DNA from 3 places in the Halomonas sp. NPDC076908 genome. Region 2 is predicted to be linked to each of the others. Evidence: predicted binding sites of a transcription regulator. Region 2 holds the regulator's gene; each other region holds the start of a gene.

Region 1 (9,893 bases), on a different contig from region 2:
CCTGGCCAACTGCATTGCGAGGGTCTAGCCACACATTGTCTAGCGCGAACCCGTGTTCGTCCATAAAGGCTTCAATGTGTGCTGGCGTTTCACCTTGATTGACGAACACAAAGGTAATCCCAGTTTCACGCTGTTGTGCTTCCTCAAAGACCGGCATCTCGCGAATACAGGGCGGGCACCAGGTGGCCCAAAGGTTGACCACCATGGGCTGCTGGCTGGTTTGCGACATTTGCGGTAAGTTGATGTGCTCGCCTTCTCGAGTGATCAGTGCCACATCGGGCAGTGGGCGTGACTGATGATCCATCAGCAGTGCGCTACCCGCGCTTAACCCCCACGTCAGGCCGCCCACCAGTAGCGCGCCGCTGAGGGGCATGCGCTGGCGGGGTGAACGCCATAGCGCCCAACCGGCATAGGCAAGACCGATAACAATACCGCCGACAACATCAAAACCGCCATCCCGAATGTCCAGGCGGTCGAGCAGACCATCATATTCACCCCAGTAACGCACCACGAAGATCAGGCGCGCCCCTATCAAGGCGAAAAATAACAGCGTGAATAGCGTATCGCTCACGGGAACTCGGTGGCGACGACCCAGCAATGCACCGGCCAGCAGTGCCAATAGAAAAGCCAAGCCAATCAATAGCTGGTGGATACTAAAGCCCATCGGTCCAAGGGCGATACTCTGTTGCAGCATAAGCAAACATAATCCCGGAAATAGTGATGTAGTGAGAGTATCTCAATACAACATTATTTGGGGATTATATGTGACGCCACTGGGGCGTTATGCCGCAGCGTGTTGTGCTTAATAGAGCCAGACATGCTGCCTGCGTTAGCTGGGGGTCACCAGCCAGCGTATTGCATAAGGGGGCAGTGCTCCTTCCGCTACCCAGGGGTTGCTGGGGTCAAGCGCTTGCCAGGCATGTTTTTCCAGCGCTTGGGTAACGGCCTCTCCGGCGTTCTCTAACGGAAGCGGCAGGTCGGTGACGTTGTAGAGAGCTAACAGGCGGCGTCCATCGTGCAGCGGGCCACGCTCCACCGCCAGCAGTTCCGGCGCAGAGTCCAGCACCCGTTGAGCGGCGGTGGGGTGAAAGCAGGGTTCTTGACGGCGCTGCTCCAGCAGCCGATTTAGCGCGTGAAAAACATCGTGGGTGGGAGTAGAGGGGCTGTCTAGCAGTAAATCTAACTCACTACGCTGCCAGCGCCGACGGTTAATTGAGCGCAGGCGTCCGCTGCGCTCAACGCCTTCCACATCGTTAAGCGTGCCCGTTAGCGTATGGATGTAGAGCGCAGGAATACCTTGCAAGCTGAGCATAATCGCCTGGCTACATAGAAAGCGGGCGATCTGCCACGGGTCTGGCCCACGACGGGTACCGCGCATGGCTTCGAACCAAGTGATATTGATTTCGTAGGGTGTGTCGCTACCGTCAGGGTTGCTGCGCATACTAACGAAGCCGCCGAACTTGTGCATTAGCTCCAGCAACGCATCTCTTTCGTGATCAGGCAGTAAGCCTTCCAGCGGGCGTACGCCAATGCCGTCGTGACTGGCGGTGAAGTTTAGATAGGTGCAGTGCTCAGGCAACACAGGCAGGCTGGAAAGCCAGCTTTGCAGAGTACTGGCTTCACCTCGGGTGAGGGTGTGCAGCAACAGGGGGGGAAGGGCAAACTGATACACCATATGGGCTTCGTCGGGGGGGCCTTCCGGGAGCCGGTTTAAGCCAAAATAGCTGATATTTTCCTGATGGGGCACATTGGTTTCGGTAATCAGTAGGGTGCCAGGGGCCACATGATCCACAATCGCCCTCAGCAGCCGCACCACAGTGTGGGTTTCTGGCAGGTGAATACAGGGTGTGCCCAGCCGTTTCCATAAAAACGCCACTGCATCCAAACGCACAATCCGCGTGCCTTGTTCAAGGTAGAACAGCAAGATGCCTACGAATTCCAGCAGTACATCCGGGTTCTCAAAATTTAAATCAAGCTGGTCTTCAGAAAACGTAGCCCACAGGTAACGGGTGCCGCGCCGGGTAGAAATGGGCACTAGTAATGGGCTGCTGCGCGGGCGCACCACCTGAGAGACATCGGTCTCAGGAGCGGCTTCGATAAAGTAGTCGCGACCGGGCAGGCTGCCGCTCAGGTAATCGACGAACCAGAGTGATTCCCGCGAGACATGGTTGAGTACCAGATCGGCCATTAAATCGTAATGTCCGGCAAGCTCACGGATATGTGACCAATCACCTAATTCAGTATTAACTTCGCGATAATGGATGACTGAGAAACCGTCGTCGCTGCTCCACGGGAAGAAGGGCAGCACGTGTACACCACTGATGTGATCCCCCAGGCGGCTTTGTAAAAAGTCACTCAAAACGGCTAATGGCGCCACGCCCTCTTCAATAATCGAGTCGCCATAGGTGATCACCCACTGATCTTTTTCGCTCCATGAGGGTGCATTATTGTCGGTAGCAGTGATGGGGGTGGACGAAAATGGAGCAAGTGACAGAAAATGCTCAAGGTGCTGATTTAAACGCCGTTGTACTTCGCCTGCCCGCGACCCATACAGGTGGGTAAGGTAGTGGTGAACCGTTTGTTCGAAGGGGGGCATAGGAGGCTCCTGATAAACAATCTGCCACAAACGCTGCAGCTTGTGTGCCAAATCGTTACAATACGAGGTAGATACCGCGTTTAAATGTTAAGCAATAGTAGCTTTTGGCACTTATGGCTGCTTTAAATGCCATTAATAGCACACACTAACGATAGGTTATAACACGCTAATTCGTGCGGCTTGCCGACACGGGCTGACAACAGGTTGACCGCCATGCATTGCCCATTTTGTGGTGCAAACGATACTCGAGTGACGGATTCGCGATTGGTAGCCGATGGCGACCAAGTGCGACGCCGTCGCCAGTGCGCAAGCTGCCAAGAGCGCTTTACGACATACGAAACTGCTGAGCTAGTGATGCCGCGGGTGGTGAAGTCCGACGGTTCACGCGAAACCTTCAACGAAGCCAAGCTACGGGCGGGCATGCTACGCGCGCTTGAAAAACGCCCGGTCAGCGCTGAAGCCATTGAAGCGGCAGTAGAACGCATTCGTCAAACATTACGAGCGCGAGGGGATCGTGAAATCAATGCCCGCGATATCGGTGAGTCGGTCATGTATGCGCTGAAAACCCTCGATCATGTCGCTTATATTCGGTTTGCCTCGGTATATCGTAAATTTCAAGATTTAGACGAGTTTCGAGCAGAAATAGACCGGCTCTCTCAAGAGCCGACTCAAGAGCCTTCTCAAAAGAGCGGGCCGCTATAATATGAGTGCTGAGTTTAGCCAAGCCGACCACCGCTTTATGGCGCGGGCGCTGCAACTAGCCAAAAAAGGGTTGTACACCACGGACCCTAACCCTCGGGTAGGCTGTGTCATCGTGCGCGATGAGCAAATTGTCGGAGAAGGCTTCCATGTGCGGGCCGGTGAACCTCACGCAGAAATCCACGCCTTACATGCTGCGGGAGCCCTCGCCCAAGGGGCAACGGCTTACGTTACCCTTGAGCCTTGTTCGCATACTGGGCGCACCGGCCCCTGCGCATTAGCGCTGGTGGCAGCCAAGGTATCGCGAGTAGTCATCGCGATGGTAGACCCTAACCCTCAAGTCAGTGGCCACGGCATACAGCTGTTGGAAGAAGGGGGTATCGAGGTTGCCGTTGGCTTGCTAGAGAGCGATGCCCGGGGACTAAATCCTGGGTTTATTGCTCGCATGACCGATCAGCGCCCCTTTGTGCGTTTAAAAATGGCAATGAGTTTAGATGGCCGCACCGCCATGGGATCTGGGGAGTCACAGTGGATTACCGGGCCAGAGGCACGCTACCAAGTTCAACGGCTGCGGGCGCGATCTAGCGCGATATTAAGCGGTGTAGAATCGATGATTATGGACGATTCACGGCTTACTTTGCGTGCTGAGCAACTAAAGCTGGATAACGCCGATGACGTCGTTCGTCGCCAGCCCCTGCGGGTGATTTTAGATACCCGGCTGCGCTTACCCCTCGCGGCTGCCTGTTTGAGCGAGCCAGGGCGCACCCTGGTGATCACCACGCCAGCCCACTCGGCTGAAAAGCGCGCCCGGCTAACCCAAGCGGGGGCAGAAGTGTTGGTATTGCCTGCCGGTAGTGATGGGCGTATTGATCTTGCCCTCATGCTGCAGTGGCTAGCTGAAAACGAACAGGTGAATGAGCTGTTGGTAGAAACGGGCGCGACCTTGGCGGGCGCCATGCTGGATGCAGAGCTGATCGATGAGTTGCAACTGTTTGTCGCGCCCACTCTGTTAGGCGGTGAAGCACGGCCACTATTTGCACTCCCTGGGCTGTCTCGCATGGCCGATCAACGGCGTTTAACCATTCATGATATGCGGGCGGTGGGGAGTGATTGGCGCATTATCGCCTCTCCTCAGGCGACTAGCGCATCTAGCGCATTGAGCGAGAGCAAGGTACCCTGACGCGCGAAATTGTCTCTGCTTAACGCGATAATCTTTTGTTACTACCGTTCATGATGACAACACTTATTGGAGATTCCATGGCGCACTCCTCATCGAGAGGCTTAGCCCCTATCGCCGAACTGGTAGAAGATATTCGCCAGGGCAAAATGGTGATTCTCATGGACGATGAGGATCGCGAAAACGAAGGCGATATCATCATGGCCGCTGAAAAAGTGCAGGCCGAGCATATCAACTTTATGGCACGTTTTGCCCGTGGCCTTATCTGTATGCCCATGACCCGGGCCCGCTGTGAGCAGCTTAATCTGCCGCTTATGGTACGTGATAACGGCTCTGGTTTTGGAACCAAGTTCACTCTGTCGATTGAGGCAACGGTAGGCGTCACTACGGGGATTTCCGCCGCAGACCGAGCGCGCACCGTACAAGCGGCGGTAGCGGCGCATGCCAAACCGTCTGATATCGTGCAGCCAGGGCATATTTTTCCGCTAATGGCAGAGCCGGGTGGCGTGTTGCGTCGGGCAGGGCATACCGAAGCAGCCTGTGATCTAGCCGCACTAGCAGGGTTTGATCCGAGTGGCGTAATCTGTGAAATCATGAACGATGATGGCAGCATGGCGCGTCGACCTGAGCTTGAGGCGTTTGCCCTAGAGCACGATATTAAAATCGGTACTATTGCGGATTTGATTCACTACCGCATCGTCAATGAACAGACCGTGGATCACCTGGAAGCGTCATCGGTGATGACTTCCCATGGTGAACTGACGCTGCACGTATTCCGTGATCGTATCCAAGGTGCCCATCATTTGGCACTTGTGAACGGTCAGCCTACGCCGGAAAGCCCGACCACGGTACGTGTACACCTTACCGATACGCTGCGTGATGTTATGGGCTTGATGAAAGGTGATCAGTGCCGATGGGATGCCCATCGCGCGCTTGAAGAAATTGCCGGTTCCGCCCCTGGTGTCTTTGTACTGATTGATGACGGACGCCCCCATCAGGATTTAAAAGATCAGCTTGATATCTTCTTGGATCGCGTGCGCCAGCCGCGCAGCAGTGATTCTGACGGTGCCGGTAACTATTTAACCATCGGCACCGGTTCGCAGATATTGCGCTATTTGGGCGTCGGTAAAATGCGATTACTTAGTTCGCCGTGGAAATTCTCAGCGCTATCCGGCTTTGATTTAGAAGTCGTCGAGCGTCTGGGGCCCAATGACACGGCCTATGAGCCAACTTCTCAGCAGGAATAAATAGATGCACTCGCTCTCTCAAGTTGAAGGTACGTTTGTTGATGTCGATGGTCGCTACGTCATTGTGGTCGGTCGTTTTAACCACCATGTGGTGGACAGCCTTGTGGAAGGTGCCATCGACAGTCTGACCCGTCATGGTGTCGACGCCGAGCATATTCACATTGTGCATGTGCCGGGTGCCTGGGAACTTCCGCTTGCGGTTAAGCGCGTGCTGAAGGTGATGAAACCTGATGCAGTGATTGCGCTGGGCGCGGTGATTCGTGGCGGTACACCTCATTTTGAGTATGTGGCAGGTGGCTGTAATACGGCTATTAACCATTTGCAGCTTGAGTTTGAAACGCCCATTGCCAACGGTGTGTTGACCGTTGAAAGCATTGAGCAAGCCATTGAGCGTGCGGGCACTAAAGCGGGTAATAAAGGCACTGAAGCCGCGATGGCTGCGATGGAAATGGTCTCTTTGCTGCGCGCGCTGGGAGACGCACAATGAGCGAGCGTAAACCTTCGGCTGCCCAGCAGAGTCGCCACGCAGCACGTGAATTAACCGTGCAAGGGCTTTATCAGTGGCATATGACGGGTAAATCCATCACCACTATTGAAGCTGAGTTTCGTAGTCAGGTCGCCGATGATGACTTGGAAGATCATGAAAACTGGGTAAAAGTGATGGAAATCGCCGATAAGGCGCTGTTCCATGAGCTTTTACACAACACGGTGCGTTACAAAGCAGAGCTAGATCGCGATATTTCTCCGCTGCTGGACCGCCGCTTAGAAGATCTCGATGCAATTGAACTAGCAATCCTCAGATTAGGTGCTTACGAGCTATCCCGTCGTATGGAAGTACCCTATCGTGTAGTGATTAACGAAGGCGTTGAGCTGGCAAAGTCATTTGGCGCCACCGATGGCCATAAATACGTGAACGGCATTCTCGATAAACTGGCGATCCGCCTGCGAAGTGCCGAGGTCAGCGCTCGCCGTCTCTGAACGCGAGCGATATGGCGATGCGTTTAAGGGGCCTTTGTGCTTGCCGAATTTGATTTGATCCGACGCTATTTTATGTCATCGCAGGAGGCGATGACTGCGTCAAATGGCGTCACACTAGGATGTGGAGACGACGCCACGCTACTGGTGCCGCAAGCGGGACAACAGCTAGCCGTAAGCGTCGATACGTCAGTCGTCGATGTACACTTTCCCTATGATGCCCCAGCGTTTGCAGTGGGTCATCGTGCATTGGCTGTTGCGCTGAGCGATTTGGCTGCCATGGGAGCGGCTTCACGCTGGTGCTTAATGGCACTCACCTTTGATCAGCGCCCGTTTGCCAATGATGAGGCGACTCACGCTTGGCTAGCAGACTATGCGCGCGGATTTCACTCACTTAGGCAGCAGCATGCCACCACGCTGGTAGGCGGTGATGTCACCTCTGGCGCACTATCCATTGGCGTTACTGTGATGGGCGAAGTGCCGGTAGCTGAAGCGTTAACCCGTAGTGGTGCCCAAGCGGGGGATCTGATTGCAGTCACCGGCGCGTTAGGGGGAGGGGCAGGTGGACTGGCACTCTGGAAGCTGGGTGAGCGGGACTTAGCTCATCCACTGCTGCGCCGATATCTACTACCTGAACCGCGCTTGGCGGCTGGTATCGCTCTGCGCGGGTTAGCGTCTGCAGCATTGGATATTTCCGACGGCCTGTTAGCGGATTTGGGCCATTTGCGTGAAGCCTCCCAGGTCGGCGCAGTGCTAGAGTTAGCGGCACTGCCATTGGCGGAAGAGTTAGAGCGTCAGTTGGGCCATAAAGCGGCTCAGCAGGCTGCACTTTCGGGGGGAGATGACTACGAGCTGCTCATCACACTAGCGCCTGAAAAACTAACAAAAGCGCAGCAGCGTCTAGCGCAGTTAGGCCTAAACTTAACCGTTATTGGGCAGTGCAGAGAGGCACTAGGCATTAGCGGCGCGGGTATTGATGAGCAAGGTAGCTACGCGGGCTGGCAGCATTTTAACGGGGAAGCGCCATGAATCGTGCACCGAAAAGTGTCTGGCGTCGCCCAACACATTTTTTTGCCTTTGGTTTAGGCAGTGGTACGGTGCCCTGGGCACCTGGAACTTTTGGCACCCTAGCCGCCATACCCTTCTATTGGATGATGGCGGATTTACCCCTGGGGTGGTATTTAAGTATTTGTTTTGTCGCCTTTATCGTTGGCGTTTGGCTATGTGATAGAACATCACACGATCTAGGGGTTCACGACCACTCAGGAATCGTGTGGGATGAATTTGTCGGTTACTGGCTGACCATGGCAGCCGTGCCCTTTTCATGGGAAGCTGCGCTATGGGGGTTTATTGTCTTTCGCATCTTCGATGTCTTTAAACCCTGGCCAATACGCTGGGCTGACCGCCGGGTGGCGGGTGGGTTTGGCATTATGATCGATGATGTGATGGCCGGCGTTTATGCCTGGAGTACCATGCATCTATGGTTCTGGCTGCATTAGGCTGTGTGGTAAGTGGTAAGTGGTAAGTGGTAAGTGGTAAGTGGTGAGTTGTGGGTATAAATTAGTCGTAACTGATATTTTTTTGGTGCATTGGCTACAAGGCGTTAATTCCAAGGAGATGGCATGCGCAAGGAACGTCTGATTGTCCCTACCTTGGCGATTATCGCCGTTGTATGGATGGCAGCGCAGCTCCTCTCAAGCGTTCTTTTTGAGCGTAGCCTGCGCCAAGCATTAGAAGACCTGGAAGCACGCGGCGAGTGGCGCGTTAACCGCACAGAGAGCAGCCAAGGGTGGTTAAGCTCCCAAGGCAGGCTCATTCTATCGCCTCTATTAGGACGCCCATGGCGCCTTGAGCTGACCTACAATGCTCGCCACGGGATTTTAAGTACCGACGTGGAAGGCACTGTGCTACCCCGTCTGGATACCGTATTGCAGCAGGCCGTGGGTGAAGTCACCGCACCGTCTGTACCACGCTGGCAAGGCCGCTATCACACCCTGAGCGGCCGTAGCGAATTACGCCTCGCCTTAGCACCCTTCGTGATTCAGCAAAATGGTCGAGAGCTCGCCGTCCGTGGTGGTCGTATGCGCTTAGAAGGCGTATTCGGTGACTGGCGCTTGCGTGCGCTATTGGACCAACTCACGCTTACCGATGGCATGGCCCAACTTTCCCTTGGGCCAACGGTGCTTGAAAGCCGCTATACCTATATTGATGATGCTTATCACTTCGCCCAGCGCGATCACCTGCATATCGAAACGCTGCAGTTGAACTATCCCTCTTATGATATGCAACTTTCACCTTTAGACCTGCATAGCTACATGGTGTTAGATGAGAGCGAGCTGCGCCTGAAAGGAGAGTTAACGGTTGGTGATGTCATGGTGCCTTCTGAAGCCCCCGACACACCACTGCTTAATGGCCGCATTGAAATGGAGCTTTCCCGTTTGAACGCCGATGCGGTTCGTCATGTGATTAGTCGTTTGCGCCAGGAAGCCGCCTGGGGAGATGCAAGCCTACCTGTAGCGGAAGGTCTACTTGCTCGCCTAGAGCCAGATCTGCGTAAAATTCTTAGTGACTCCCCCCGTTTAGATGTGATGACCGTCGATATTGAAAGCCCCTTATTGGGTATTCGGCTGGATGCTGACGGCGCGCTATTCTTCGATGCCCGTCGGTTAGACGAACTCAGCGTGGTCAGTTTGGGTCAAGCAAAGGAGCGTGCTAAATGGTTCGAGCGCATTGATGGTGACTTCACATGGCACGAGGCACCGACTGTTGCTGCGCTATGGCTCGGCTTGCCGCTTGGTACTCGCGAGCTGCAGTTTGATGTAGTGCGCGGCATATGGCGAGTGAATGGGCGGCCTATGCCCGAGCTATGGCCCTGAGTATAATTGCCAATAAGTGGCATTCGGCACTGTGCATTTAGCAAGCTTCGTTCCATTGCAGGAGGCCACTTCCAGTGGGCGAAGGGTGCCGCAGGCACCCCTTAGGTTAGGTTGGCTGGAAGCTTAACCCTTCGCGAGCTGAAGCTCCCTCCTATAAATCGCTATTGGCACCAGCGCAATAATCAAGCACCGTACCATTGTAGGAGGCCACTTCCAGTGGGCGAAGGGTGCCGCAGGCACCCCTTAGGTTCGGCTGGCTAGGTGCTTAAATCTTCGCGAGCTGAGGCTCCCTCCTACAAATCGCTATTGGCACCAGTGCAATA
Region 2 (9,893 bases):
ATCGAAGACCAAATCTGCATCCATGGGGACGCCGCGCTTATAACCAAATGATTCAAATGTTAGGGTAAGCTGATCGCGCCGCTGATGCGCGACCTGATCGGTAATGCGGCGACGTAAATCGTGTACCGACAATCGTGAGGTGTCGATCAGCAGGTCGGCCAAATCGCGAATGTCGTGTAGCGTTTCCTCTTCTTTATTAATTGCCTCTTCCAGCGTCATCTCGCTATCGCGGGTCAACGGATGCCTGCGCCGCGTCGCTGAGTAGCGTTCAAGAAGAATGCGAGCATCAGTGGTCAAATAAATGACTTGAAAATCTATTTGACGCTGGCGTAGCTCGTTCAATTGGGCGGGAAGGCGCTCTAGTGCGCCAGGCAAGTTGCGGGCATCAATGCTGACCGCCAAATGCGTGCGTTCGCCTTGGTCGCGTAATTCATCCACCAATGAACCCAGCAGCATGGCGGGAAGGTTATCAATGGCGTAGTAGCCAAGGTCTTCCAGCGCTTGTAAGGCGATGGATTTACCAGACCCCGAGCGGCCGCTAATGATCACCAGTTGCATTTAGACTCTCTTTGCTTTGAGCAGGCTGAGTTGATGGTAGCTACTAGACAAGCAGAGTTAGATAAGCAGAGTGCCTGAGACCATTGTTAGGGGGCTGACTGTTCACGAATTTTAGCGGTAATAAGATCGAGTAACTCGCGCTGGCTGCCTGCTTTGCGCAGTTGCTGGCGGGTATCCGCGTCATTCATGATAGTGGCCACTTGACCTAACAAGGACAGGTGCGTGTCATCTGCCTCTTCTGGTACGAGCAACACAAACACTAAATCAACTGGATCTCCGTCGATAGCATCAAAATCGATTGGCTCCGACAGCTTCAAGAAACCAGCGATTGGCGTTGAGCAGTGAGGGCTACGCGCATGAGGGATAGCCACACCGTTACCTATACCTGTACTGCCTAAGCGTTCTCTACCGATTAATCGGCTAAACACTTCTTGGCTATCTAGGCTGGGCGTGTTTTGGGCAATAAAGGTGCTGAAAAACTCCAGCACCCTTTTTTTGCTGCCCCCGGGCACATCGTATAGAACGCGTTCCGGGGGGAGTATGGTTTCCAACGTCATTGAATTAACGCACACCTGCGCCTTGGGCGCGAGCTTGTGCTTTTTCCTTGTGTTTAACGAGTTGACGATCAATTTTATCCGCTAAAGCATCAATCGCGGCATACATATCACTGTCGAGAGCTTCTGCATGTAGATCTGCACCTGCTGCGTGCAGTGTACAAGCGGCTTGCTGTCGCTCTTTTTCTACAGATAAGGTGACTTGCACCGTGGTTATATTGTCGTAATGACGCTCGACACGTTCAAGTTTTTCATTGACATAGTCACGCAAGGCGTCAGTCAGATCTACGTGATGACCAGTGATATTAACTTGCATTGACGTACTCCTTATCCATCGGACTGTACTTCGATTGTAACCCTTTTTGCCGCGTTGCAAAGCCCTTGTAGAGAGTTTACTTACTATTGATACAGCCTTAGCGTAAACGACGGCGTTCGCTAGAGGAGGGGATGCCCATGGCTTCGCGATATTTGGCTACCGTTCGGCGTGCAACCTGAATGCCACCCTCGTCTAAAAGCGTCACTAAACGGCTATCAGAGAGGGGTTTGCCAGGCGGCTCTTCGTTTATCAGCTTTTTTAGTCGTGCTCGAATGGCGGTGCTGGAGTGGCTATCGCCATCTTGACCGCTCACTTGGCTGGAGAAAAAGTATTTGAGTTCGAACACGCCGCGGGGCGTATGGATGTATTTCTGGGTAGTCACCCTAGATATGGTCGATTCGTGCATTTCTACCGCTTCCGCAATATCTGCCAATATCAGCGGCTTCATAGCCTCTTCGCCGTGTTCTAAAAAGCCAATTTGGCGGGTGATAATCTCGCGGCCCACGCGTAGCAGCGTATCGTTACGACTGGAAAGACTCTTAATTAACCAGCGCGCTTCTTGTAAATGCTCTTTTAAGAACTGATTGTCCTGACTTTTATCTGCGCGCTTAATCAAGCTTGCATAGTCAGGCTGAATACGCAGTCGTGGCAAGGCTTCTGGGTTGAGCTCCAGATGCCAGCCTTCGTTGTCGTGACGCACCACTAAGTCGGGAGTGATGTAGCTATCGTCAGTGACGCCATAAGCGCTTCCTGGGCGTGGGTCGAGACTGCGGATCAATAGGATGACATCGCCCAGCTGCTCATCATTTAGCCCCAGGCGGCGCTTTAATAAGCGCATATCGTCCTTACCAAGTGCTTCAAGAAATTGGCGGACAAGGCGGCGGGCAGGGACGAGTAGCGGTGTGTCATCGGGCAGTGCAGCCAACTGCAACATTAAGCATTCGCGCAGGTCGCGGGCAAAGATGCCGGTAGGTTCAAACTGCTGCAGTTTAAGCAGTATGGTCTCGATTTCGCGCTGGCTGAGGCCATCGATACCTTGGGCGCGCAGTCCTTCACGAATGTCGTTAAGCGGTTGGGTTAAATAACCATTGGCGTCTAGCGCATCGATCAGGCTTTCCGCAACTAAATGCTCACGGGGACTAAAATCGGTCATGGCGAGTTGCCACAGCAGGTGGCCGTGGAGACTTTGCCCTGCGGCCTGGCGCTCAAAGTCAGGGCCCTCGCCGCTGCTACCGCTCATGCTGCCCATGTCTTGGTAAGTATCCGACCAATCGCTGTCTACCGAAAGTTCGGTAGGGATACTCTCTGACCACTCTTCCTCTTTAGGCTCGCTGACAGCTTGTTCGCTGAACTCATCTTCTTGCTCCAGCATAGGGTTCGCGTCTAGCGCCTGCTGAATTTCTTGACGAAGGTCGAGCGTTGATAGTTGCAATAAGGCAATCGCCTGCTGCAACTGAGGCGTCATGGTCAGCTGTGTGCCGATACGCAACTGAAGAGAAGCTTTCATGACCATCTGAGAACCACTCGTTAATCGGAAAGGTTCACCCTAGTGCGAGTGGTGGCTGTGTGCAAGTGCAATAAGCATGCCATTGGTATAAAAATTATCGTAGAGCACTGATTAGAGGTGAAAAACAGCTTAGAGGCGAAAATCAGCACCCAAATAAACGTCTCGCACCTTCTGGTTGGTGAGAATTGACTCGGGAGAGCCACTGGCAATGATCTGGCCGTCGCCTACGATATAGGCGATATCGCAAATATCGAGGGTTTCACGTACGTTGTGATCAGTGATCAGCACGCCGATATGTCGCTGCTTTAGCGCACGAATAATGGTTTTAATATCGCCAACTGAGATGGGGTCAACCCCAGCAAAAGGTTCGTCAAGCAAAATAAAGGCAGGCTCCGTGGCTAGTGAACGGGCAATTTCGACACGTCGCCGCTCGCCGCCAGATAGGCTCATGCCTAAATTGTTGCGAATATGGGTGATATGAAAGTCTTCTAGCAAAGCTTCCAAGCGCGCTTCGCGCCCTGCACTGTCAAGCTCTTTGCGGGTCTCCAGAATCGCCATAATATTATCGCTAACCGATAGTTTGCGAAAAATTGACGCTTCTTGGGGAAGGTAGCCAATACCTGCCATTGCCCGCTCATGCATGGGTGCCCGGGTCAAATCCAGATCATCAATGCCGACCTTGCCCGCATCCGCTTTTACCAAGCCGACAATCATATAAAACGAGGTGGTTTTGCCTGCGCCGTTGGGCCCCAGTAAACCGACGACGCTACCTTGAGATATCTCCAGATTGATATCTTTAACCACCTGACGACGCTTATAGCTTTTAGCTAAGTGTTGGGCATAGAGGGTTTTTATCGGCGCAGTTTCAGCAGTTGCCACAAGCTGACTCCCTATTGTGCTGGCTGAAGGGTCATTCGGATGCGCTGCGGCTCGCTGCCGTCAACGTCTGAGCGTGCTTGAATCACTTCACGGTCAATAAAGTACTCCAACCGTCCACCGGTAAATCGATCATCCTCTTGGGTCAATTCAGCTTGATCAATTAACTCTACGCGGCGCTCTGCAACATGGTAAATGATGCGCCGGGCCCAGCCTTCAGTAGGGCCTTCCTGTCCTTCAGTTTGATGGCGCAGGTAGGCACGTTCGCCGGTAGATGTGGCAAGTGAGAGCTCACCTGCGTCGTTGCGTTGGATTTCCACACGATCACCTCGTAGCTGCATTTCACCTTGTCGAATATCGACATCGCCGGTGTAAACGGCAGTACCAGCACGTTGATCCAGGTCTAAGCGATCGGCTTCTACTTCCACCGGTGCCTGCTGCTGGGTAGGGCTGGACTGGGCCCCCGCAGATAGCGGTACCGCGAGCGCAATAAGAGCGGTGCAGATAAGTGTTTTCATGGCGACTCCTGTTAACGTTGTGTGGCAGGGGGGTGCGTGCCGCGCACATTGTCAGTTAAGCGGACCTGGCTATCGTTAAGCCATGCATCCATACGTGAAGCGCTCATCTGCTGTGGGGGCTGCTGCAGCAAAACGGGTGTTTCACTCCAAGCATGCTGATTTAGCCCATCATAGTGCAATAACTCTGTATCAAGTTGCCAGCCTTCGTCAGGGGCAATCAGTCGAGCTGAGCCGGATAGCACAAGGGCATGAGTGTTGGCGTTGAGTGTGCCGACATCGGCGTTGGCTAGCCATTGGCGATTTTCGCTGTCATACAAAATTGCTCTAGGCTCTTCTGACCAAGTTTCACCGCTTTGGGGAGTATGGATAAGGTGCGGTGTTTGCAGTGACTGTAAGGTATTGCCATTTTCCCCGAAAAGGGTAATTTCTGCATTTTCGAGCACATGGCCAGGTTCTTGTGCCTGTGCATCAGGGTCGATAGCTACTCGTTGAGGCCCGCCCGGTTCAAGCCAAACCAGCAGTGCTCCTAAGGCGATAACAAGCCCCGTTAGCCATACGCGAGTCTTAATTCGTTTAAGCATTTATGTGCGACCATGCAAATAGGTATCTAACACCGCCCCCCAATGGCCTTGAGCATCAAGCAGCGTGTCACAGATTTCGCGCACGGCGCCGTGTCCCCCTAGCCGCTCGGTGATCCAGTCGGCATGGGTGTGCATATAGTCCGGCGCGTTAGGAACGGTAATGCCAATACCGCAACGCTTGATGGCGGAGAGGTCAGGGAGGTCATCACCGCAATAGGCCACTTGCTCCAGTTCTAAATCCAGACGCTGGCAAAGGATACGCAACGTGGTGAGCTTATTTTCACAGCCTTGATAGACGTGGTCGATGCCGAGTGCTGCAGCGCGTTGGCTTACCATTGGCGAATCACGGCCTGTAATCAGGGCAACATGAATTCCCACCCGTTTTAGCAGTTTTAGGCCATGTCCATCCTGGGTATGGAAAGCTTTGATTTCGATACCGTCAGCTTGAAAGTAAAGTCGACCATCCGTCAGTACGCCATCAACATCCACCGCCAATAAGCGTACGCGGCGGAGCCGATCAAGTAGGGATGCAGGTAGGCTCATATAGTCTCCGTTAAGCAAGTCACTAAAACGTGTGGTTGTGGGTTAAATAACGCCGCTGGCGAGTAGGTCGTGCATATGTAGAGCGCCAATAGGTCGCTGTTGTTCATCCACCACTGCTAATGCTGTAATGCGGCTCTCTTCCATAATGCGTACTGCTTCTGCCGCTAGGATGTCGGGACCAATGCGTTTGCCAGGGCGCGTCATGACATCGTCGACGAGAACATCACGCAGGTTGTGAAAATGATCTAAGGTGCGCCGCAGGTCGCCATCGGTGTAGACCCCCGCTAAGCGGCCGTCACTATCCACAACGCAGGTGAAGCCCAGGCCTTGGCGAGTGATTTCTAACAAAGCATCGCGCAGCGGGCTGCCTAGCGCTATTTGCGGTAGCCGGGCGCCATCGTGCATTAGATCCCTTACCCGAAGCAGCAGCCGCTTACCTAGACTGCCACCAGGGTGGGAGAGCGCAAAGTCCTCAGCAGTAAAGCCCCGCGCTTCCAGGAGCGCCACTGCCAGCGCGTCGCCTAATGCAAGGGCTGCGGTAGTGGAGCTAGTCGGCGCAAGATCCAAAGGGCAAGCTTCGCGCTCAACGCCGCTGTTTAAGTGGGCATTGGCATGTTTAGCCAGCGTGGAGTTGGGGCGCCCCGTCATGCTGACCAGTGGGATACCCAAGCGCTTTAAGAGCGGTAAAAGCGCGGTAACTTCCGCCGTTTCGCCAGAGTTTGAAAGGGCAAGCACGACATCTGTGCGGGTAATCATGCCGAGATCGCCGTGGCTTGCTTCTCCTGGGTGGACAAAAAAAGCCGGCGTACCTGTGCTGGCAAGCGTTGCGGCAAGTTTGCCTGCTATATGGCCTGACTTGCCCATGCCGGTGACCACTACGCGCCCTTGGCAAGCGAGTATCAGCTCGCAGGCACGGTCAAAACTTTCGTCCAGCTTTTCCTGAAGGCCACCAATAGCAGCCTGCTCAATTTGCAGCGTACGCAGTGCGCTTTCGCGTAATAAGCTGGGTGGAGCGAGAGGCTGGCGCATAGGGATATCTCTTGACGATTGAAAATATAAAAGGATCCGGGCGCAAGAATAACATCTTGATCGTGCTTATAGGCACTAGTTAGCCATTGCCTTAATAAAGGTTGCGGGCTAAATGTTTTTTATATTAGCAGGAACACCCGTTCGCTCTGGGGTGTCTAGTAGAGTTATAGTACGTTGTTCGATAATGTTTTAGAAACGCTGTTTTTTAACTGCGGCGATAGTAAATAGGGTAATATAATGAGCCCCGGCTGCACCCGCTAAGAGTCAACTGATCTATGACAGATGCTCCTTTTATTGAAATCGAAGACCTCTATTTTTCACGTGGAGATCACGATATTTTCCGCGGCGTGAATATGACAATACCGCGGGGAAAAGTGACGGCGATCATGGGGCCTAGCGGTACGGGTAAAACCACGCTCCTCAAGTTGATTGGCGGACAGTTAGTGCCTGATAGAGGGCGAATTTTAATCGATGGGCAAGATGTGCACCGCCTCTCCCGAAAAGCGCTATTTACGTTGCGTAAGCGAATGGGGATGCTGTTTCAGAGTGGTGCGCTTTTCTCCGACTTAGATGTCTTCGAAAATGTTGCGTTTCCGCTGCGCGTGCACACAGATCTGCCCGACACCATGGTGCGCGATTTAGTATTGCTAAAACTTCAGGCCGTGGGTCTACGCGGTGCGCGTGAATTAACCCCCGCCGAGCTGTCGGGGGGCATGGCTCGCCGGGTGGCTTTAGCGCGCGCTATGGCCCTCGACCCTGAACTGATTTTATATGATGAGCCGTTTGTCGGTCAGGACCCTATCTCGATGGGGGTATTGGTTCAACTGATTAAACGCCTTAATCAAGCGCTGCAGCTGACGTCGGTGGTGGTTTCACACGATATTAAGGAAACATTGAGTATTGCAGACTACCTCTATCTAATCGCTGATGGTCAGGTGGTGGCTCACGGTACGCCGCAGACACTGGATATCAATCAGGATCCGCGGGTAAGTCAGTTTATTCATGGTGAGCCAGACGGTCCGGTACCATTTCACTACCCCGCAGAGGCATTTTATCGCGACATTTTAGGTGATGCCAGAGTGTCAACGTCAGGCTAAATGGACTAAAGCAGGGTAAATACAGGGCAGGGTAAATGCAGTCAAAATTTTCAAGCGGCATCGCACGTATTACCCGATTGGGGCGTCGTGGATGCGATTTAATGGAAGCGCTAGGGCGCGCCGGTGTCTTTCTGGCTCAGTCCGCGATTGGCTTCCCATCCCGAGAGGGTTGGCGACTGTGGCTACAGCAGATGCATTTTGTCGGCGTGCTGTCGTTGGCCATTGTGCTCGTGTCAGGGCTGTTTATTGGCATGGTGCTGGCGCTTCAGGGGTACACCATACTGGTGGACTTTGGCGCCGAGCAGGCGCTTGGTCAAATGGTGGCGCTTTCGCTTTTGCGCGAACTTGCACCGGTGGTGGCGGCGTTGCTGTTTGCCGGGCGTGCGGGCTCTGCACTGACCGCTGAGATTGGCTTGATGAAGGCCACCGAGCAGCTTACCAGTATGGAAATGATTGGTGTTGATCCACTGCGTCGCGTCGTGGCTCCAAGGCTTTGGGCTGGTTTTGTAGCGCTGCCTATTTTGACCGTGGGTTTTAGCGTGGTCGGTATATGGGGCGGTTATTTAGTTGGCGTTGAGTGGCTAGGCGTATTTGAAGGCTCCTACTGGAGCAACATGCAGGCAAACGTGGATTTTATCAACGATGTCGGCAACGGCATGATTAAAAGCGTGGTGTTCGCCGTGGTAGTCACATGGATCGCAGTATTCCAGGGCTATGACCTAGTGCCAACGTCTGAAGGTATCTCCCGCGCTACAACGCGCACAGTAGTGTATTCGTCGCTTGCAGTTCTGGGGCTTGATTTTGTACTGACTGCCGTTATGTTCGGCGGCCTTTGATGGGTGGAGCAGTTTCATGAGACGCAGTAAAACCATGGAGTTCGGTGTTGGCTTGTTTATGATTGCTGGCATCTTGGGGGTTGTTTTCCTCGGCTTGCGCGTTAGTGGGCTGACACTCTCCGCGCCTTCGCAGTCGTTTCAGCTGGAGGCTAATTTTGCCAATATTGGCGGTTTAAAACCTCGCGCTCGGGTCACCATGGCCGGTGTCACCGTTGGTCGGGTGGAAGCCATCGAGCTAGATGCAGAGTGGTACGATGCGCGGGTGGTATTGAGCTTGAACAGTGAACTAGAAGGACAGCTTTCCAGAGACTCCACGGCCTCTATTCTTACCGCAGGGTTGTTAGGTGAGCAGTACATCGGGCTCAGCGTGGGCGGTGATCCTGAGATGTTGGCAGCGGGCGACACTATCCGTGATACGCAGTCAGCGCTGGTGCTAGAAGAACTTATTCAGCAATTTGTGTCCAATATGGCAAGCAATTAAACGCTGTCCATACGATAAAGCGTTAGGAGATAAAGGTGATGAAAGGAATTAGTAGCGTGTTTGGTCGTCGGTTTTTTGCAGCAGCTGCAGTGGTCATGCTTTGGGTGCCTATCCAGGCCCAAGCGCAGTCGCAAACCCCCGAGGCCTTGATTCGTGAAAACGTTGAGTCACTAATGGCCGACCTTGAGGGTCGTGAAGATTATTATGCTAATAATCTTAGCGAACTTGAAGCATTGGTCGACAGCAATCTTGATCAAGTGGCAGATTTTCGTTACATCGGTGCCAGTGTCATGGGCAGCTATTTCCGCAATGCCACGCCTGAGCAGCGCAGCCGTTTTGCGGATGTGTTCCGTCAAACCCTTATTGATACCTATACGCGAGGGTTAGTGACGTTTGATTATGATGAGCTACGCGTACTAGATGCTCAGCAAGCACAGCGCCATGATGACCAGGCTAGTGTAGCGATGGAAGTTGTCGCCAATAATGGGCAGGTCTATCCCGTTAGCTATAGCTTGAGGCTTTCTGATGGGGAATGGCGTGTTGTTAATGTCATCGTTAACGGTATTAATCTGGGGTTAACGTTCCGCAATCAGTTTGATCAAGCCATGCGTGACAATAATCGCGATTATGATGCAGTGATTAATGGCTGGTCGCCTGAAGTAGGTGTTGAAGAGCTAGAGCAGGGAGGCGATGCGTGACAGCGCTGTTTACACACCCCAGCGTTAGCTTGAATGTTGAAGACGCTGTCTTATTCGTAGTTGGTGATGTAAATGTAACGCTGGCGGCCGATTTGGCCGCCATTGGCGTTAAATGGCTTCAGGCCACGGAGCATACATCGGTCATATTTGATTTCAATCAGGTAAACAAAGCCAGCAGTGTTGCCATTAGCGTGCTGTTTGAATGGCTGCGTGCCTGCCAAACGCGTGACATTGATGTTCAAGCTATTCACTTTTCAGCACCCCTTCGGCGGCTTGCGTCGTTGGCTGAGCTAGATAAC
Region 3 (9,893 bases), on a different contig from region 2:
GAAAAAGGCTACGACTCCATCGAAGCGTTTTCCCGCAAGGCGGTGCCACAAACCACCGACTGGAAGCACCTGGACATCAACTTCAAGACCATCGCCCATATCGACCAGGACCTGTGCATCGAGTGTGGCCGCTGCTATATCGCCTGCGAGGACACCTCCCACCAGTCGATTGCCAAGCTCACCGAGCAAGACGGCGCGCGCCGCTACGAGGTCATCGAAGACGAGTGCGTGGGCTGCAACCTTTGCCAGATCACCTGCCCGGTGGAAAACTGCATCACCATGGTGCCTCAGGAAACCGGCAAGCCCTTCCTCGCTTGGGATGACGACCCGCGTAATCCTTTCCGTGTCGCTTCCTAAGCACCGTTTTAAACAATCATCACAGCAGCTCCGCCCTCAATCATTGAGGGCGGTCGCGTTTTGCGCAACATGCTGTTCCAGCACCCATTAACGACACGTCACATTTTTCCTTGAGAATATGAGAAAATATCGCATATAGAATATTTTCTCATAAAAGGAATTAGCATGAAGTCTCAGGTGATTACCGCACGATTCGCAACTACCGCTGCTGCTACGTTATTGCTTACAGCCGTTAGCGTCGCCCAAGCCAGCCAGCGCATTGCCACGTTCGATTTAGGCAGTCTGGATACGCTGGATGCGTTAGGTTTAAGCGAGCAGGTGGTAGGTGTGCCCAAATCCAGCCTACCGGACTATCTGGAGCAGTATGCAAACGATGAAGTCACCGATATTGGCGGCCTACGCTCACCAGACATCGAAGCGTTGACCGATAGCAAACCGCATTTCATTCTCTTTACTGGGCGGCAAGGCGACTGGCAACGCGAGCTCGAGGTTATTGCCCCTACTCTTAATACCAGCCTACAAGGCGACGACTATTTAACGTCATTTGACGATAACGTTCGCCAACTGGCGACGCTGTTGCACGCAGAAGAGCGCGCAGAAGAGGCGCTTAAAGTGCTTCACGCTGACATTGCAAACAAGCGCGACGCCTTAAGCGATGCACCCAGCACGCTAGTGGTGACGCACAACGGCGGTAACCTGATGTTAAACCAGCACTCTGTGGTTCACGACGTACTGGGCGTAGCAGCACTTGAGATGCCCGATAGCGTGATATCAGAAACCCGCGGTACGCGTACTTTCACACCGCTATCAGCTGACGCCATTGCCGAAATCGATCCGGAAGTTGTACTGGTCATTGACCGCAGCGCCGCCATTGGCGATGAACCCGCTGAAGCTGATGCGTTAACCCAAATGCTCTCAGATGCAGGTGCGGTAAATACCCGGGTCATTATGCTGACCCCTGCGCTATGGTATCTCTCTGGTGGTGGCCTGCAGAGCCTTCCGCTGCAGATCGAAGAAGTGACCAGCGCCTTGGTAGCACAACCATAATTCACTGGGGTATTTTGCTCGTCTCAGGCAATTTTAAGCCTGGGACATTGCCCTTTTGGTGCATGTCTATGAAAACCGCACCATTTCTACGTTGCATTGCACAACAATCGATAACAGGCTTTTCTCCTGCCATTACCATTACTTTTAACAACCCATTGAAAGATGGATGTTTACTGCAATTTGTTAGGCGTATTGGCATACAAGCTGCAGCATGCTAATCACCTGAGCCAACGTAGGTTCAGCTCAGAACGATTAGTAAACAGACAACGGCGTCTGCAATGGTCTTCACTTAATTAAGTGAGGACTTAATTGCAGACGCCGTTTTTGCGTTTAAAAAGACGTTTTCAAACGACGCTTTAAAAGACAGGTAACGTGCAATGAGCAAAAAAATCTCTCACTCTCCAGAACGTCGCCACTTTCTCAAAAGCTCCGCGACTGTTGTCGGTGGCTCGGCACTGCTTAGCAGCTTGCCGGTTAGCTGGGCTTTCGCGAATGGAACACCGGAAACGACTGCCGCAAAGTTAGGATTTATTGCCCTGACTGATGCCGCGCCGCTATTTGTTGCCGATGAAAAGGGATTTTTCGCCAAGCATGGCATGACCAATGTGGAGGTGCTTAAACAGTCCTCCTGGGGCACTACCCGTGACAACCTAGTGTTGGGCTCACAGCGAAATGGCATTGATGGAGCGCATATTCTAACGCCGATGCCTTATTTAATGAGCGCGGGGGCCATTACACCCAATAACCACCCCGTACCGATGAACGTTTTGGCGCGCTTAAACCTTAACGGCCAATGTATCTCGGTGGGCAGTGAGTACGCCGATTTAGAGGTAGCGCTGGATACGAGTGAATTCGCCCAGGCGCTAGCCACTAAACGCAGTGGTGGTAACGAAGTGAGTGCCGCCATGACATTCCCTGGTGGCACCCATGATATGTGGATTCGCTACTGGATGGCAGCGGGCGGCATCGACCCTAACCGCGATATTTCCACGATCACCATTCCGCCAGCTCAAATGGTTGCCAATATGCGCGTAGGCAGCATGGATACTTTTTGCGTCTGTGAGCCGTGGAACCATCAATTGATTAATCAGGGCATCGGCTATACCGCCAACACCACTGGCGAACTCTGGAACGACCACCCAGAGAAAGCCTTCGCCATGCGTAGCGACTACGTGGAAGCCAACCCCAACGCCACTAAAGCGCTCATGATGGCCATTATGGAAGCCCAGATGTGGTGTGAAGACACCGCAAACCATGAAGAGATGGCACAAATTTGCTCTCGCCGCCGCTGGATTCACGCTCCCTATGCTGACCTGATCGACCGTATTCAAGGCAACTTTGATTACGGCACTGGCCGTGTGGTGGAAAATCATCCTCACATGATGCGCTATTGGGACAAACACGCTTCCTACCCATACAAAAGCCATGACCTTTGGTTCCTGACTGAGAACAAGCGCTGGGGCTACCTCCCCCAGGATTTTGACAGCGCCGCACTGATAGAGCAGGTCAACCGTGAAGATCTGTGGCGTGAAGCTGCAGATGCGCTAGGCGTTGCCTCTGCCGATATTCCTGACACCACTTCTCGAGGCGTCGAGACGCTGTTTGACGGCAAGGTATTCGATCCCGAAAACCCACAAGCCTACCTCGATAGCCTCGAGATAAAGGCATTGGCTTAACCCGCCGCGCTTGGGAGACTCACAATGAACACATCAACACGCTCTGAAACACTGGCCAAGCCGCTGCTAAGCGTTGGGCCCCCACTGACCCGTCTACGCGATACGCTGGTGCAAAAAGTGCTGCCGCCGGTGGTAATCCTGGCGCTGCTAATGGGGCTTTGGGAAATACTCTGCTCGTCGCCAACCGCCGCGCTGCCCGCGCCGTCCCAAGTCATTAGCGACACCTGGGAGCTCATCGTTAACCCATTTTACGACTATGGAGGCAATGACAAAGGCATGGGCTGGCAGATATTAGCCAGCCTGGAGCGTGTCGCTTACGGTTACCTGTTGGCCGTGGTGGTAGGCATTAGTTTAGGCGTATTGGTGGGTCAGTCGACCTGGGCGCTACGCGGGTTAGATCCGGTGTTTCAGGTGCTGCGCACCGTGCCCCCACTCGCCTGGTTGCCTATCTCACTGGCTGGTTTTCAGGACAGCACGCCATCGGCGATTTTCGTCATCTTTATTACGGCTATCTGGCCGATCATCATCAACACCTCCGTGGGGGTGCGCAATATCCCTGAAGATTACCGTAACGTGGCGCGGGTCATTCGCTTAAACGGTGCGGAGTACTTTACGCGCATTATGTTGCCTGCTGCTGCACCTTATATTTTCTCCGGCCTGCGGATCGGCGTTGGGCTTTCGTGGCTGGCAATAGTGGCCGCTGAAATGCTCATTGGCGGTGTCGGCATTGGCTTCTTTATCTGGGATGCCTGGAACGCCTCCATGCTCAGCGACATTGTGCTCGCCCTGATATATGTCGGTATTGTCGGCTTTTTCCTCGATCGCATCGTGGCATTTATCGGCAACCGCGTTACCCGCGGCACCACTCAAAGTTAATCGAAGGGAGTTTTGATCATGGCGACACACTACCTAAGCGTCGAGCAGGTCGAAATGACCTTTGCAACCAAAGGTGCGACCACTAACGTTTTAAAAGATATTAACTTAGCCGTTGAACGTGGCGAATATATCTCCATTATCGGCCACTCAGGCTGCGGTAAGTCGACCCTGTTAAACATCATTGCCGGATTAACCGAATCCACTTCGGGCGCTGTTATACTTGATGGCAAAGAGGTTAATGCCCCAGGGCCGGATCGCAGCGTGGTGTTTCAAAACCACTCGCTACTGCCCTGGTTGACAGTCTATGAAAACGTCTCGCTGGCCGTTAACAAAACCTTTGCTCGTAGCAAAAGCAAAGCAGAGCGGCATGAGTGGGTGCTTAAAAACCTGGAGATGGTCGGCATGTCTCATGCGCTAAACAAGCGCCCCGCAGAGATTTCCGGAGGCATGAAGCAGCGAGTGGGTATCGCCCGGGCGATTTCAATGGAACCCAAAGTGCTGCTGCTGGATGAGCCGTTTGGCGCACTGGATGCGCTCACCCGCGCTCACCTTCAAGAAGAAGTGATGCGCATTCAGGACGAACTAGGCAATACGGTGATTATGATTACTCACGATGTAGACGAAGCGGTGTTGTTGTCTGACCGTATCGTGATGCTGACCAACGGGCCCTCGGCACGCATCGGTGAGATTCTGGATATCGACCTGCCGCGCCCACGCAATCGTATTGAGCTGGCGGATAACCCCAACTACAACCACTATCGCCAGGAAGTGCTGCGTTTTCTCTATGAAAAACAGCGCAAAGTGGAAAACCTTGCCGAACGCCGGGAAAAGGCGGTACCCACTAACGCTGCCAAGAAGGCGCGTGCCTAGAAAACCAGTTCTCTCTCTATTGCTCCATTGTCTCGATCGGCCGCCACTTTGGCGGCTTTTTTGTGTTCTCGTGGAAAATGTTCGCTAGCTGGCTCATCTTTTGCTTGTTGTTTGAGTGTTGAAACGATTTTCCCTGTCCACTAGGAGCTTACTGCTATGCACCACTCTGACTATCCGCTTCATGAAGTGCCATTGAGCGCCCGTAAGGGGCTGCTCTCTACGTCTGCGGTGTTGCTCGGTTTTACTTTCTTCACTGCCACCATGTGGGCGGGCGGCACCCTAGGCCAAGCCTTTTCTATTGGTCAACTGCTCTGGATCATACTGATTGGTAACCTGCTGCTGGGTGTATACGCAGCAACACTTGCGTATATCGCCTGCAAAAGCGGGCTTAATTCGGTACTCATGGGACGCTTTTGCTTCGGTGAAAAAGGCAGCAAGCTTTCCGATTTCATACTGGGCTTTACGCAAATCGGCTGGTACGCCTGGGGCACGGCCACCATCGCACTCGTATTAGTACGCACCACTGGGATGCCGGATTGGCTGGAAATCCCCTTAATGGTGCTGTTTGGGTTTGGTTTCTGCGTCACCGCGATGATCGGCTATAAGGGCATGGACTGGCTTTCGCGTTTTGCTGTCCCCGCTATGATGATATTCATATTGATTAGTCTGTTTACAGGGCTAGTGGATGTGCGTGGTTTTACAGGGCTTAGCCAGCAAACACCCACACAGAGCATGAGCGTGGCGGCGGCGGTTACAGTCATTATCGGTACCTTTATTAGCGGTGGCACCCAAGCGACTAACTGGAGCCGGTTTGCGCAAACGCCAAAAATTGCGGTTATCGCGACCATGTCGGCTTTCTTCGTGGGTAACGGCTTAATGGTGCTGACTGGCGCGCTAGGCAGCATGATTTATCAGCAGGCGGATATAGTGGATGTGCTGATCGCCCAGGGATTTGTCACCATCGCTGTGCTGATGCTGTTTCTAAATATTTGGACCACTCAAGATAACACTATCTATAACTTCGCCGTGGCGGGCTGCAATTTGCTGCGCACCGAAAAACGCCGCTTAGTAACGGTAGGCGGTGCAGCCATTGGCACCGTGCTGGCGGTAGGCGGCATGTACAACTTGTTGATACCTTTTCTGGTACTGCTGGGCACTTTCATTCCGCCTATGGGTGGCGTCATCATGGCGGACTTCTGGCTCAAACATCAAGGTCGTTACCCCGCATTGGAGTATGCCCAATTACCCGACTTCAATCGCCGAGGTTTAGCCGCCTATGCGTTAGGCGCGGGAGCAGCGTACTTCTCCCCTTTACTGCCGCCATTGGTAGGCGTCGCGGTGGCAGCGGGTAGCTACGCCGTGCTGCTTCGCGTAAACCACGCTACGCTGAGCGATAGCCAACCGTCCATCGCCAAACCATAAGTGAGCCTTGTTTATATGCGCATGCAGATTATTAACGCCCGCTTACGCCAGCGTCCAGAGCTTTACCGACTCGAGGTTGAAAACGGCATTTTTACAGCGATTACCGTACAAGATGCCCCGCAAACTGTGAGCGAAGGGCAGATTGATGCGGGCTCTAAACTCATTTGTGCACCGTTTATAGAGCCGCATATTCATCTGGATGCTGCCCTTACCGCTGGTGAACCCCACTGGAACCAGAGCGGCACGCTGTTTGAAGGCATTGAGCGCTGGGGCGAGCGTAAACCACTGCTCACGGAAGCCGATATTCGCGAGCGGGTACTGAAAACGCTTAATTTGTTAATTGGAAACGGTGTTCAGTTTGTGCGCACACACGCCGATACCAGTGATCCCAGCTTAGTTGGCTTGAAAACCCTGTGCGCGCTGCGTGATGAACTGAAGGATAAGATTGATATTCAGGTGGTTGCCTTCCCACAGGATGGCCTACTTTCTTACCCCGGCGGTGATAGGCTAATGGAAGAGGCGCTGGAAATTGGCGCTGATGTCGTTGGCGGTATCCCCCACTTTGAATACACCCGCGAGCTAGGGGTGGCTTCCATGAAGCGAGTCATCGAGCTGGCAATCAAGTATGACCGTTTGGTAGACGTACACTGCGACGAGATCGACGACCCCAACTCGCGCTTTCTCGAAGTGTTGGCCTGCGAAGCACTGTTTAACGATTTAGGTAGCCGCGTCACCGCTAGCCACACCACGGCGATGCACTCTTATGATAACGCCTACTGCTCCAAGCTTTTCCTACTGCTCAAACGCTCAGGCATCAACTTTGTCTCCTGCCCCACTGAAAGCATTCACCTGCAGGGCCGCTTTGACACTTATCCAAAACGACGCGGCGTGACGCGTGTTAAAGAGCTAAACGCAGCGGGCATAAATGTCTGCTTTGCCGAAGACTCTATTTTCGACCCTTGGTACTCATTGGGTAACGGGAAACTGCTAAGAACGCTGGATTTTGGCCTGCATATTTGCCAAATGATGGGTTATCAGGATTTCAGCCAGGCGTTGTCCTTAATAACCGATAACAGCGCCCGCACCATGAATATTGAAGCGCGTTACGGCATTGAGGTAGGCAAGCCCGCCAGCTTCAATCTGCTGGAGGGTGAAGATGACTACAGCGTGCTACGCACCCAGGGTGAAGTGCTCCTTTCGGTACGCCATGGCGAGGTCATCCTGCAGCGCGAGCCGGCAAAGATTACAACACCTTCATGGCTAGGCGCTTAGAATAAGCGTAAAATAGCCGAGCTGTTATTCAGCAAAGTTCTCAGGGCGGGGTGAAAGTCCCCACCGGCGGTGATGATGCCAGCTAATGCAGCTGGTTATCTAAGCCCGCGAGCGCTCAAGCTTATTGTTTTTCTTATAGTTTCTTGAGGTCAGCAGATTCGGTGAAAAACCGAAGCCGACGGTGATAGTCCGGATGAAAGAGAACGGCACCTTAGACATGCAACTTAAAAAAGTGGCTTAAGCCACTTTTTACGTTTGCCTGACGAACGGTTCCGCATGCCCTGATTCTGGTACAACTTAACCAAGAGAATGACCATGAATCAGACATTTCCGCTGACGCTTTCGACTCACACCACCTCTCAACGCATTGCGTTTATTATGGGTCATTGGCATCAGGATATTGTTGCGAAGGCCTATAAGGCTTTCATCGCCGAAGTAGAGCGCTGCGGCCTTCATGCCGAGCAAGTGGACACTTTCACCGTTTCCGGCGCTTACGAAATTCCCTTACAAGCAAAAGTGCTGGCAGAGAGTGGCCGGTATGGCGCCATTGTTGGCGCAGGCTTTGTGGTCGATGGGGGTATTTATCGCCACGACTTCGTAGCTCATGCGGTAATCGATGGTTTGATGCGCGTACAGTTAGACACCCAAGTGCCGGTGATCTCCGTCGTATTAACGCCACACCACTTCCATGAGCACAGCACGCATCACGACTTCTACACCCAGCACTTTGTATCCAAAGGCAGAGAAGCCGCCCAGGCATGCCTAAATACCATCGAAAACCTGCATAGAGCGCGCAAACTAAGCAACGCTTGACCCGTTAAGATTCAGGCCCAGCGAAGCTGGGCCTGTCACGTTTAGCAAATCACCGATGTTAGCAGCTGCCGTTTCTTACTCATCATTTTCCCCCTATTTAATATCCAGTAAATAACCGTAAAACGCCGTATTGCGCTGCCAGCCCAGTGATTCATAAAGGTGTTGAGCGCGTTCGTTCTCTACCTGCGTCATTAATATCAAGCGTGCCACACCGTGGTCATGCGCAAGCTGGGTGGCGGCTTCCATCAATGCCCTTCCGGTGCCTTTATCGCGACACTCCGGCAACACGAAGAGATCATTTAACGTCCAGCGCGCATTTAACCCCACCGTGGAAACACCCGGGTACAGCTGCACAAACCCCGTGAGCGCTCCTTCACTACTCTCGCTAACCAAAATAAACGAATCCCCCAACCCCATACGCTGACCTAAAAAATCACGCGCCGCCTGAATATCACTCGGCTGCTTATAAAACTGGCGATAGCCATCTAATAAGCGACTAAGTGCTTCCAAATCATTTAATGCCGCTGAACGAATATTAACCATAACGACTGCTCCATCGGTGTAGTGATTTAACAGAGTTTGCCGCTATAGTGGCCTAAGACAAAGAGCCACTTATCGCTAAATGGGGGGAACCAGTGAAAAGACGTGATGCTGCCAGCGACTGGGTTGCGGAGGCGCTGGCGCTAAGGCTAACTGCGAATGAAGCCGCCACGCTGGTACAGCAACTTTACCACTCGTTTAAGGAGTGGATTCAACATGGAGAACTGATGGCGGGCGATGCGCTTCCCTCTTCCCGCTACTTGGCAAGCGCTTTGGGTATTAGCCGTAATACGGTGCTGGCCGCCATGGATCGTCTACTAGCGGAAGGATTGCTGATTGCGCGCCAGGGAGTAGGGCTCTATGTGGCGAACCTCCCCGCGCTGTTAACCAGAGACGAGCTTCCACCACCTTTACCTATTCGCTACTCAAGCCGGGGTAACCAGCTATTAACACTAAGCGGAACGTTGAGCCACGGCCATCGCGCCTTTGCCCCAGGCGTCCCGGCGCTCGACCTGTTTCCCCGCGAGCAGTGGCAGCGCCTTCTACGGCGTCACTATTATCACGCGGAAATGTCATGGATGGATTATCAAACCAGCGGTGGTCTACCTGTACTCAAAGCGGCTCTTAGTGACTATCTAAGACTCTCCCGAGCGGTGCGCTGCCAACCAGAACAGATTGTGATTACCCAAGGCGCCCAGCAGGCGTTTGAACTGATTACCCAACTACTCACCGATCATGGGGATTCGGTTTGGATGGAGGAGCCGGGATACGGCGGCGCCCAGGCCTGTTTTCTGGCTTCAGGCTTAGTGGTAACGCCCATACCCGTAGATAAAGAAGGATTAAACCCGTCACTTGCCCCAGAGAATGCCCCAGCACCTAGGCTAATTTACGTGACACCCTCCCACCAATATCCCAGCGGCGTTACCATGCCAGTACCCAGACGGCTGGCGTTACTTGAGCATGCTTCTCGCGCTAGCAGTTGGATCATTGAAGACGATTACGATAGCGAATTTCGTTACG

Evidence for each region. The regulator sigma-54, encoded in region 2, starts transcription at its own class of promoters, with help from an activator protein. The targets are predictions, from matches to a motif close to TGGCACNNNNNTTGCTNT.
Region 1: ACQKE4_RS14895 (sugar phosphorylase) is a predicted target of sigma-54. The motif match lies at 2,629-2,646, and genes of this name have one in related genera.
Region 3: codB (cytosine permease) is a predicted target of sigma-54. The motif match lies at 4,916-4,933, and genes of this name have one in related genera.

What each region holds. Positions count from the first base shown of each region.
Region 1 covers NZ_JBNNIW010000027.1:21,490-31,382, reverse strand. The annotation lists gene ACQKE4_RS14900 (prolipoprotein diacylglyceryl transferase family protein) at 1-694, opposite strand, end outside; gene ACQKE4_RS14895 (sugar phosphorylase) at 830-2,596, opposite strand; gene nrdR (transcriptional regulator NrdR) at 2,810-3,298, shown strand; gene ribD (bifunctional diaminohydroxyphosphoribosylaminopyrimidine deaminase/5-amino-6-(5-phosphoribosylamino)uracil reductase RibD) at 3,300-4,475, shown strand; gene ribBA (bifunctional 3,4-dihydroxy-2-butanone-4-phosphate synthase/GTP cyclohydrolase II) at 4,553-5,719, shown strand; gene ribH (6,7-dimethyl-8-ribityllumazine synthase) at 5,724-6,206, shown strand; gene nusB (transcription antitermination factor NusB) at 6,203-6,697, shown strand; gene thiL (thiamine-phosphate kinase) at 6,734-7,723, shown strand; gene ACQKE4_RS14860 (phosphatidylglycerophosphatase A family protein) at 7,720-8,193, shown strand; gene ACQKE4_RS14855 (DUF945 family protein) at 8,317-9,570, shown strand.
Region 2 covers NZ_JBNNIW010000006.1:80,187-90,079, reverse strand. The annotation lists gene rapZ (RNase adapter RapZ) at 1-558, opposite strand, end outside; gene ptsN (PTS IIA-like nitrogen regulatory protein PtsN) at 645-1,115, opposite strand; gene hpf (ribosome hibernation-promoting factor, HPF/YfiA family) at 1,120-1,428, opposite strand; gene ACQKE4_RS05270 (RNA polymerase factor sigma-54) at 1,526-2,941, opposite strand; gene lptB (LPS export ABC transporter ATP-binding protein) at 3,065-3,814, opposite strand; gene lptA (lipopolysaccharide transport periplasmic protein LptA) at 3,826-4,329, opposite strand; gene lptC (LPS export ABC transporter periplasmic protein LptC) at 4,341-4,910, opposite strand; gene ACQKE4_RS05250 (KdsC family phosphatase) at 4,911-5,453, opposite strand; gene ACQKE4_RS05245 (KpsF/GutQ family sugar-phosphate isomerase) at 5,496-6,482, opposite strand; gene ACQKE4_RS05240 (ATP-binding cassette domain-containing protein) at 6,758-7,579, shown strand; gene mlaE (lipid asymmetry maintenance ABC transporter permease subunit MlaE) at 7,615-8,415, shown strand; gene mlaD (outer membrane lipid asymmetry maintenance protein MlaD) at 8,432-8,896, shown strand; gene ACQKE4_RS05225 (MlaC/ttg2D family ABC transporter substrate-binding protein) at 8,992-9,594, shown strand; gene ACQKE4_RS05220 (STAS domain-containing protein) at 9,591-9,893, shown strand, end outside.
Region 3 covers NZ_JBNNIW010000001.1:127,786-137,678, forward strand. The annotation lists gene preA (NAD-dependent dihydropyrimidine dehydrogenase subunit PreA) at 1-357, shown strand, start outside; gene ACQKE4_RS00575 (ABC transporter substrate-binding protein) at 523-1,404, shown strand; gene ACQKE4_RS00580 (CmpA/NrtA family ABC transporter substrate-binding protein) at 1,782-3,080, shown strand; gene ntrB (nitrate ABC transporter permease) at 3,105-3,956, shown strand; gene ACQKE4_RS00590 (ABC transporter ATP-binding protein) at 3,975-4,826, shown strand; gene codB (cytosine permease) at 4,983-6,248, shown strand; gene codA (cytosine deaminase) at 6,264-7,520, shown strand; FMN riboswitch at 7,553-7,729, shown strand; gene ACQKE4_RS00605 (6,7-dimethyl-8-ribityllumazine synthase) at 7,836-8,333, shown strand; gene ACQKE4_RS00610 (GNAT family N-acetyltransferase) at 8,427-8,876, opposite strand; gene ACQKE4_RS00615 (PLP-dependent aminotransferase family protein) at 8,969-9,893, shown strand, end outside.